3 regions of the Streptomyces vilmorinianum genome follow, and region 2 is predicted to be linked to each of the others. Evidence: riboswitches for the same ligand, from Rfam matches in the RefSeq annotation. Region 2 holds a riboswitch; each other region holds the start of a gene.
What was found. A riboswitch is a leader RNA that binds a small molecule or an ion and turns the genes downstream of it on or off. The one in region 2 is predicted to bind cobalamin.
Positions count from the first base shown of each region.

Region 1: linked by a shared signal. The riboswitch ahead of FDM97_RS10605 (cobalamin biosynthesis protein) and the one ahead of FDM97_RS28905 (ribonucleoside-diphosphate reductase subunit alpha) in region 2 are both predicted to bind cobalamin.
Region 3: linked by a shared signal. The riboswitch ahead of cobN (cobaltochelatase subunit CobN) and the one ahead of FDM97_RS28905 (ribonucleoside-diphosphate reductase subunit alpha) in region 2 are both predicted to bind cobalamin.

Region 1 covers NZ_CP040244.1:2,274,685-2,277,948, reverse strand. Annotated here, with positions in the region: gene FDM97_RS10615 (inorganic phosphate transporter) at 1-687, shown strand, start outside; gene FDM97_RS10610 (hypothetical protein) at 700-921, shown strand; cobalamin riboswitch at 1,055-1,195, shown strand; gene FDM97_RS10605 (cobalamin biosynthesis protein) at 1,231-2,193, shown strand; gene FDM97_RS10600 (cobyric acid synthase) at 2,190-3,264, shown strand, end outside.
Region 2 covers NZ_CP040244.1:6,260,527-6,263,790, reverse strand. Annotated here, with positions in the region: gene FDM97_RS28905 (ribonucleoside-diphosphate reductase subunit alpha) at 1-1,853, opposite strand, end outside; cobalamin riboswitch at 1,980-2,104, opposite strand; gene FDM97_RS28900 (GNAT family N-acetyltransferase) at 2,157-2,660, opposite strand; gene FDM97_RS28895 (YbdD/YjiX family protein) at 2,762-2,959, opposite strand; gene FDM97_RS28890 (carbon starvation CstA family protein) at 3,022-3,264, opposite strand, start outside.
Region 3 covers NZ_CP040244.1:173,181-176,444, reverse strand. Annotated here, with positions in the region: gene cobN (cobaltochelatase subunit CobN) at 1-1,631, opposite strand, end outside; cobalamin riboswitch at 1,671-1,805, opposite strand; gene FDM97_RS00840 (cobalamin biosynthesis protein CobG) at 1,873-3,264, shown strand, end outside.

The DNA of each region.
Region 1 (3,264 bases), 4.0 Mb from region 2:
AACGACGCCCAGAAGACCATGGGCATCATCACCCTCGCCCTGGTCGCCGGCGGCATCATCGCCCCCGGCTCCAACCCGCCGGTCTGGGTCATCGTCTCCGCCGGTACGGCGATCGCGCTCGGAACCTACCTCGGCGGCTGGCGCATCATCCGCACGATGGGCAAGGGCCTCACCGACCTCCAGCCGCAGCAGGGCTTCGCCGCCCAGACCAGCGCGGCCACCGTCATCCTGGCCTCCTCCAGCCTGGGCTTCTCCCTCTCGACCACGCACTCCTGCTCCGGCGCCGTCATGGGCGCGGGTCTGGGCCGCAAGGGCGGTGTCGTCCGCTGGTCGACCGCCACCCGGATGTTCGTCGCCTGGGGCCTGACCCTGCCGGCCGCGGCCCTTGTCGGGGCCGGCGCCGAGTACGTCGCCCGTCAGGGCGACTGGGGCGTCTACGCCGTCGCGGCCTTCCTGGTCGCCTCGTGCGTCGCCATCTGGGTCGTCTCCCGCCGCCAGGTGGTCGACCACACCAACGTCAACGACGTCGAGACCGAGCCCGCGGGCGTCGTGACCACCGCCATCGCGGCCGTCACCCCGCCGCCGGCCGGCACCGTCGCCGCCGTCGCGGACGAGGACCTGAAGACCACCATCCCCTCGCCGGCCCCCGCGGACCCGGCAGCCCCCGCAGCCTCGGCCGCGGTGTAAGGAACGAACGACATGAAGATCGACTGGGCAGCTCTCGGCTCCGTCTTCGGAGTCAGCCTCGTGGCGACCGTCGCCCTCGTGGCCCTCTTCACCCTCGGCATCGTCGGCCTCTCCAAGCAGGAGCAGGCCGCCGCCCAGGGAGGCTCGGCCACCCTGGCGCGCACCGGCGCGTACGCCTGCTTCGCGCTGTGCGCGGCGGCCGTCGCGTACGGCATCTATCTCATCGTGGCCTGACGGCACACGCTCCGACGGCCGGGCGGGCCGCACCTTCGGGTGCGGCCCGCCCGGCCGTCGTTCGTAGGCACCGCCCTGGCGCTGTGTGGTGCTTCGCACACTGTCTCACCGCAGGTCAAGGGTGAGTTGACGGGTGTTCGCACAGCGTGGTGGACTGCCGAGGCCATTTACGGCGGCAGAAGAGGAAGCCCGGTGCGAATCCGGCGCGGTCCCGCCACTGTGACCGGAGCCTTCGGGCCCGGGAGTCAGGAACTCTCACCGCCGGTCACGTCGAGCCAGGGCGCGGACCCTGAGTGAGGACACAGCGCCATGCCCGGCCGCAGTGCAGCCACAGGTGTATTCGCGTACGGCGCCGCCGCCGGTCTGGCCGCGGACCTGCTCGTCGGCGACCCACGCCGCGGCCATCCGGTCGCCGCGTTCGGACGGGCCGCGGGTGCGGTCGAGAAGCTGCTGTGGCGCGATCACCGCGGCTGGGGCGCGCTGCACACCGCCGTCTGCGTCGGGGGTGCGGCGGGGGCCGCCGCGCTGGCCGCCCGTACCGTACGCGACCACCCCCGGGCCTCCGTCGCGCTGACCGCCGCCGCCGTCTGGGCCGTCGTCGGGGGGACGACCCTGGGCCGGGAGGCCCGCGCCATCGGCGGGGCCCTGGAGGCCGGCGACCTGGACGTGGCCCGCGAGCGGCTGCCCCATCTGTGCGGGCGCGACCCGCAGGCCCTGGACGGTCCGGCGATGGCCCGCGCGGTCGTGGAGTCCGTCGCCGAGAACACCTCCGACGCCGTCGTGGGCGCCCTGGTCTGGGGCGCGGTCGCGGGCGTGCCGGGCCTGGTCGGCTTCCGGGCCGTGAACACCCTGGACGCGATGGTCGGCCACAAGTCCCCGAAGTACCGCCGCTTCGGCTGGGCCTCGGCCCGGCTCGACGACGTGGCCGGCTGGCCGGGTGCCCGGCTGACCGCCGTACTCGCGACGGTGGCGGGTGGCGACCCGCGGGGGGCGCTGCGCGCGTGGCGGGCGGACGCGGCGAAGCATCCGAGCCCCAACGCGGGCCCGGTGGAGGCCTCGTTCGCGGGGGCGCTCGGCGTACGGCTCGGGGGGACGCTCTCGTACGGCGGCCGGGTCGAGCACCGGCCCGTCCTGAACGGCGAGGGCCGGGCCGTGGAGGTCGGGGACATCGAACGGGCGGTACGGCTCTCCCGGTGGGTGACCGGGCTGACCCTGGCCGCCTGCGTGGGCGGCCGGATGATCGCGAGCGCGCTGAAGCGGAGGAACGTATGAGAGGCGGGGGGCTGCTGGTCGCGGGGACCACGTCCGACGCGGGCAAGAGCGTCGTCACGGCGGGCATCTGCCGCTGGCTGGTCCGGCAGGGCGTGAAGGTCGCCCCGTTCAAGGGCCAGAACATGTCCCTGAACTCCTTCGTCACGAGGGAGGGCGCGGAGATCGGCCGGGCGCAGGCCATGCAGGCGCAGGCCGCGCGGGTCGAGCCGACCGCGCTGATGAACCCGGTGCTGCTCAAGCCGGGCAGCGACCGCTCCAGCCAGGTCGTCCTCATGGGTAAGCCGGTGGGCGAGCTGAGCGCCCGCGGGTTCTTCGGGGGGTCTGGGGGGTCGTCCCCCGGGAAAAGGCTGCACGGGGGGCGGCAGAAAGAGCTCTTCGAGCCGGTTCTGGCGTGCCTGGAGGAGCTGCGGGGCACGTATGACGCCGTGATCTGCGAGGGGGCGGGCAGTCCGGCCGAGATCAATCTGCGGCGCACGGACATCGTGAACATGGGCATCGCGCGGGCGGCGAAGCTGCCGGTGCTCGTCGTCGGCGACATCGACCGGGGCGGGGTCTTCGCGCAGTTCTTCGGTACGACGGCGCTGCTCGCGCCCGAGGACCAGGAGCTGATCGCGGGCTACCTGGTGAACAAGTTCCGGGGCGATGTGACGCTCCTCGAGCCGGGCCTGGACATGCTGTACGGGCTGACCGGGCGCCGCACCTTCGGTGTGCTGCCGTACGCGCACGGACTCGGCATCGACGAGGAGGACGGGCTGCGGGTGTCGATGCGCGGCGCCGTCCGCGAGTCGGTCGTGGCGCCTCCGGTCGGAGAGGACGTGCTGCGGGTCGCGGTGTGCGCCGTGCCGCTGATGTCCAACTTCACGGACGTGGACGCGCTGGCGGCCGAACCGGGCGTGGTCGTGCGGTTCGTGGACCGGGCCGAGGAGCTCGTCGACGCGGACCTGGTGGTCGTGCCGGGGACCCGGGGGACGGTGAAGGCGCTGGCGTGGCTGCGCGAGCGCGGTCTCGCGGACGCGCTGGCCCGGCGGGCGGCGGAGGGCCGGCCCGTACTCGGCATCTGCGGCGGCTTCC
Region 2 (3,264 bases):
GCGATCGAGGCGATGGTCGCCGTCGGCGCGATGGCCAGGAGCAGGCTGTTGCGCATGCCGACGGCCGCGATCCGCTCGCGCAGCGCCGTCCAGCGCTCCGGCCAGTTCAGCTCCACGTCGTAGTGGTCGGGGTGCAGGACACCGCGGGCCGCGCGGGTCTTGTCCCAGGCCGGCAGTGGGCCGTTGCGCTCGGCGAGGTCGGCGGACGCCTCGTACGCGGCGAGCATGATCCGCTCGGCGATACGGGTCGACAGCGCGCGCGCCTCGGGGGAGTCGAAGGGCAGCTTCAGCTGGAAGAAGACGTCCTGGAGGCCCATCGCGCCCAGGCCCACCGGGCGCCAGCGGGAGTTGGAGCGGCCCGCCTGCTCGGTCGGGTAGAAGTTGATGTCCACGACCCGGTCGAGGAACGTGACGGCCGTACGGACGGTCGCGTCGAGCCGCTCCCAGTCGATGTCGCCACCGGCCACGAACGCGCCGAGGTTGACCGAGCCCAGGTTGCAGACCGCGGTCTCGCCGTCGTCCGTGACCTCCAGGATCTCCGTGCAGAGGTTGGAGGAGTGGACCGTGTGGCCTGGCTCGGCGGTCTGGTTGGCCGTACGGTTCGAGGCGTCCTTGAAGGTCATCCAGCCGTTGCCGGTCTGGGCCAGGGTCCGCATCATCCGGCCGTACAGGTCACGGGCCGGCATGGTCTTGCGGGCCAGGCCCGCCGCCTCCGCCTTGCGGTACGCGGCGTCGAACTCCTCGCCCCACAGGTCGACGAGCTCGGGCACGTCCGCCGGGGAGAACAGCGACCACTCGGCGTCCGCGTTCACGCGGCGCATGAACTCGTCCGGGATCCAGTGCGCCAGGTTCAGGTTGTGCGTACGCCGGGCGTCCTCACCGGTGTTGTCGCGCAGCTCCAGGAACTCCTCGATGTCCGCGTGCCAGGTCTCCAGGTAGACCGCGGCCGCGCCCTTGCGCCGCCCGCCCTGGTTCACGGCCGCGACGGAGGCGTCCAGCGTCTTCAGGAACGGCACGATGCCGTTGGAGTGCCCGTTGGTGCCACGGATCAGCGAACCGCGGGAGCGGATACGGGAGTACGACAGGCCGATGCCGCCGGCGTGCTTCGACAGGCGCGCGACCTGGTGGTAGCGGTCGTAGATGGAGTCCAGCTCGTCCTGCGGCGAGTCCAGCAGGTAGCAGGAGGACATCTGCGGGTGGCGGGTGCCGGAGTTGAAGAGCGTGGGGGAGGAGGGCAGGTAGTCGAGCCGGCTCATCAGCCCGTACAGCGCCGCGACCTCGTCCAGCGCGCGGGTCGAGTCGTCCTCGGCGAGGCCGGCGGCGACGCGCAGCATGAAGTGCTGCGGGGTCTCGATCACCTTGCGGGTGATCGGGTGACGCAGCAGGTAGCGCGAGTAGAGGGTGCGCAGACCGAAGTAGCCGAAGCGGTCGTCTGCCTTCGCGTCGATCAGCGCGTCGAGCCGGGCGGCGTGCAGCGTCACGAACTCGGCCGTACGGTCGGCGATCAGGCCCTCGCGGTGCCCCACGGCGACCGAGGCGGAGAAGGTGACCGAGCCCTGGCCGGCCGCCTCGTCCGCGATGGTGATCGTCAGGAGCCGGGCGGCGAGCCGGGAGTACGCCGGGTCCTCGGCGATGAGACCCGCGGCCGCCTCGGTGGCCAGCTCGCGCAGCTCCGCCTCGTCCGAACCGGCGTTGCGGCCGCGCAGCGCGGCGGCGGCGACCTTGCCGGGGTCGGTGTCGGGGAGGTCGGCGGTGAGATCGGTCAGGGTCCGCAGAAGCACGGTCCCGGGTCCGTCGCTCTCGTTACCGTCGCTCTCGATCGCTGCGGCCGGATCGGCGGGCGCGATGGTCACGTGGGGGCTCTCCCTCGCTCGGCTCGGGGCCGGCGGGGAGGCGGGCGGCGGGCACCCGTACGCAGGGATGCGCCGCGCCACGGCCCATTCCGCGAGGCCCGGACGTCTGTGGCACCCGGAACGGACGGACCGGGCGCGCTGTCCACAGGTCTTCGGACTCGGCAGGCGTGCAAGTACGCCGAAACCACACCGTTGCGGGACAGTTCCGGATTTCCACCGGATTCCCCTGCGAGGACAGCGAGCATGAGCATACATGTGGGGGGCGCCCCTCGAAGCACCCCCCACATGTTGTGTCGTTGGCGCTCAGAGCTCCAGGCCGTAGGTGAGCAGGGGGTCCATGTCCGGAATCGGCTTCCAGTCCCTTTCGGGGGTGCGGACGAAGCCCATCCGCTCGTAGATCCGGTGCGCTGAGGCCATGCCGGGCTGGGTGGAGAGCCGGATCCGTACACAGCCCTCCAGGGCCCGTGCCCGCTCCACACAGGCCCGTACGAGCGCCTCGCCGACACCCCGGCCGCGCGCGTCCTTCGCGACCGCCAGCATCCGGAACTCCGCCTCGTCGTCGGCGGCGATGTCGGCCCACGGCCGGCCGCCCGGCGTGAAGGTCACCCCGCCCAGGACCGTGCCCGCCGCGTCCACGGCCACGAGCACCTCGGCCTCACCGGCCCGCCGGGCCACGTCGCGCAGCACGTGCAGGTACGTGTCGTCCTCGCCGAAGTCCAGGTGCCCGTCGTCGAGATAGGCCCGCGCCGTGAGTTCGCCCAGAGCGTCGTACTCCTCGGGCCGTACGGCCCTGATGATGATGTCCATCCCGGCAGTCTGCCGCCGGCGCGAACGCGACGGGCCGTCGCGCTCCCCACGAGGAGGAACGCGACGGCCCGTCGATCTGCCGCTGCCGAACCGGAGACGGATCAGCAGCAGCGGAACCCGTCGCGCGGATCCGCCTCCCGCGCGTCGGTGCGGCTGCGCTCGAACTCCCGCCGGGTCATGACCTCGGCGGCCGGGTCGCAGCTTCTGGCGTGGGCGACGTACTTGTCGTACACCGCCTCGCCGGACAGCTCGCGCACGTACCAGCGGACCCGGCTCCACGCGTACCGCAGCAGGCCCACCGCGCCCGCGCCCGTTCCCGCGCCCGTTCCCGCGCCCGTTCCCGCGCTCGTGCTCGCCGGGCTCATGCCGAACCGGTCCCGGCCGGCACGTCGTCGCCGTGGCTCTCGCCGCGCTGCGCGCCGATGGTGCGGAGACCGCCGCCGCTGCCGAGGCCCGCGGCCACCAGCTCGGCCTTCTCCTCCTGGGTCGGGAACATGCCGGCCGGAGCGACCAGCTTCGACTCGGTGTGCGGGACCTCGGAGAGCCGTACGGTCTCAGGGTTGTTGATGGCCTTGAGGCAGACCCGGGCCGCGTCGGCGATGAC
Region 3 (3,264 bases), 6.1 Mb from region 2:
GCGGACAAGCCCGCGTTCTTGCCCGGCAGCCACTCCAGGTTGCCGTGCTTGCCGAGGTGGACCATGGCGTCCGCCCCGAAACCGCCGTCCTCGGCGCGCGCCGCGATCCAGCGGTAGGCAGCCAGGTAGTGGTGGGAGGGCGGGAGATCGGGGTCGTGGTAGATCGCGATCGGGTTCTCGCCGAAGCCGCGCGGCGGCTGGATGAGGATCAGCAGGTTCCCGCGGCGCAGGGCGGCGAGGACGATATCGCCTTCCGGGTCGCCTTCGGCGGTACGGGACCGGTCCAGGAACATCTCGCCGGGCGCCGGACCCCAGTGCTCCTCGACCTGCTCACGGAGCTCCTGCGGCAGGGTCGCGTACCAGCGCTTGTAGTCGGCGGCCGGGATACGGACCGGGTTGCGGGCGAGCTGCTCCTCGGTGAGCCATTCCTGGTCGTGGCCGCCTGCCTCGATCAGGGCGTAGATCAGCTCGTCGCCGTCGCCGGAGACCAGGCCGGGGATCTCGTCCTCGGGCCCGAAGTCGTACCCCTCCTCGCGGAGGCGGCGCAGCAGCGCGACGGCGGAGGCGGGGGTGTCGAGACCGACCGCGTTGCCGATACGGGAGTGCTTGGTCGGGTACGCGGAGAGGACGAGCGCCAGCTTCTTCTCGGCGTTCGGGATGTGCCGCAGGCGGGCGTGGCGGACGGCGATCCCGGCGACGCGGGCGGCGCGCTCGGTGTCGGCGACGTACGCCGGGAGGCCGTCCTCGTCGATCTCCTTGAAGGAGAACGGGACGGTGATGAGCCGGCCGTCGAACTCGGGGACGGCGACCTGGCTGGCGGCGTCCAGCGGGGAGAGACCCTCGTCGTTCTCCTCCCAGGCGGAGCGCGAGCCGGTGAGGCAGAGCGCCTGCAGGATCGGTACGTCGAGGGCCGCGAGCGCGCCCGCGTCCCAGGCCTCCTCATCGCCGCCGGCCTGCGCCTCGGCGGGCTTGGTGCCGCCGGCGGCGAGGACGGTGGTGACGATCGCGTCGGCGGACCGCAGGGTGTCGAGGAGCTCCGGCTCGGGGGCGCGCAGGGAGGCGACGTAGAGCGGCAGGGCCTGGGCGCCGGCGTCCTCGATCGCCTCGCAGAGCGAGCCGATGAAGGCGGTGTTCCCGCTCATGTGGTGGGCGCGGTAGTAGAGCACGGCGACGGTCGGGCCGTCGGTCCGCCTCGACTCGCGCTCCAGCGGGCCCCAGGTCGGCGCGGCGGCCGGGGCCTCGAAGCCGTGGCCGGTGAGCAGCACGGTGTCGGAGAGGAACCGCGCCAGCTGCTCCAGGTTGTCCGGGCCGCCGTGCGCGAGGTAGGCGTGGGCCTCGGTGGCGACGCCGACGGGGACCGTGGAGGTCTCCATGAGCTGGGCGTCCGGGGCCTGTTCCCCGGAGAGCACGACCAGCGGCCGGCCCGCGGCGCGCAGCGCGTCCAGGCCCTCCTCCCAGGACCGCAAGCCCCCGAGGAGGCGTACGAGAACGAGGTCGGCGCCGTCGAGAAGGCCGGGCAGCTCGTCGAGCGTGAGGCGGGAGGGGTTGGCGAACCGGTACTCGACCGGGCCGCCGGCCGCGCGGGCGCTGAGCAGGTCGGTGTCGGAGTGCGACAGCAACAGAATTCGCATGCGAGCGCAGGCCTTCCTCGGGGTTGTCCGCGCCCCGGGTGGTCGTGTGGACGGCGGGAGTTCCTGACTCACCCACCCCGTCTCCGGGCCGGGCTCACAGTGGCGGGACCGCGCCGGAATCTCACCGGGCTTCCTCCCCGGGGTCCTGGGACCCCATGCCGATCTGCATAGTAGAGCGTGGCCCCGGCGGGCCGGGGGGTTGGCCGGATCACACCCGGTGGCCGCCCGGATCCACGTGGGTATGCTCGCCGCCATGCCGCCCACCCCACCCACAACGCCCAACCGGGGCGAACCTCTCATAAGGGACCGTGGCGACGCCTGCCCCGGGGCGCTGCGCCTGCACCCCGCCGACGACGGCCGCCTGGCCCGACTGCGCCTGCCCGCAGGCCTGCTGACGGCTCATCAGGCCGAGGTCCTGGCCGCCGCGGCCGAGGCCCTCGGCGACGGACAGGTCAGTGTCACCTCCCGGGGAAACGTGGAGCTGCGCGGCCTCGGCGAGGGCTGCGGGGCGGAACTGGCGCGACTTCTCGCGGAAGCCGGCCTGCTGCCCTCCACGACCCATGAGCGGGTCCGGAACGTGGTGGCCTCGCCGACGGCGGGCCTGGACGGACTCGGCTTCGGCGACGTGCAGTTGTGGGCCCGCGAACTGGACGCGCTGCTGTGCGCGGAGGACTGGACGGCATCCCTTTCCGGCCGTTTCCTGTTCGTTCTGGACGACGGCCGGGGGGACGTGGCGCAGCTCGGCGGAGATGTGACCTTGATCGCAGCGGGGGCCTGTGCGGCCGGCGGCGACGGTACGGACGGGGCCCAGACCCCGGACGGACCGGACGGACCGGACGGACCAGGCGCCTCGGGCGCGGCGGGGGCCTGTGAGGCCGGCGGCAAGGGTTCGGACGGGGTCCGGACGCCGGACGGGCCGGATATCGGCGCGACAGCGACAAGCAGGCCGGGAGGCCGCGAAGCGAGCGAGCCCGCGCCGGGCGCGGCAGGGCCGGCGCGGCCGGATCGGGTCGCCTCGCCGGGCGCCCCGGGCACCGGCGCGTACCTCCGCGTGGGCGCCCAGGTCTTCCGGATCGCCGCCGCCGACGCCCCCCGCGCCGCGCTCGCCGCCGCCTCCGCCTTCCTCGCCGCCGCGCGGGACGCCGGGAACGGTGCCTGGCGGGTACGGGAGCTGCCCGAGGGACACGAGCCGGACCTGGCGGGGGCCCTCGCCCGGGCCGGGATCGCGGCGGAGCCCGTACCGGGGGCGGAAGTCCCGCACGGAGGACCCCCGGCACCCGGGCCCCTCGGCACCACCGCCCTCCATGTCCTCGCGCCCCTCGGCCGCCTCACCGCCGCCCAGCTGCGCGCCCTGCTCCCCGCCGACGAGGTACGGCTCACGCCCTGGCGCGGCGCGGTCGTCGTCGGGACCTCGGTCGGCGTCGGGACGGCCGGGGACCGGCTGGCCGAGCTGGAGTCGTACGGTCTGATCACCCGCCCCGACTCCCCCTGGGCCGGCGTCAGCGCCTGCACCGGACGCCCCGGCTGTGCCAAGTCCCTCGCCGACGTCCGCACGGACGCGAGCCCCGGCCCGGCGCCCGGACTCCCCGTCCACTTCTCGGGGTGCGAGCGGCGCTGCGGTCACCCGCACGGC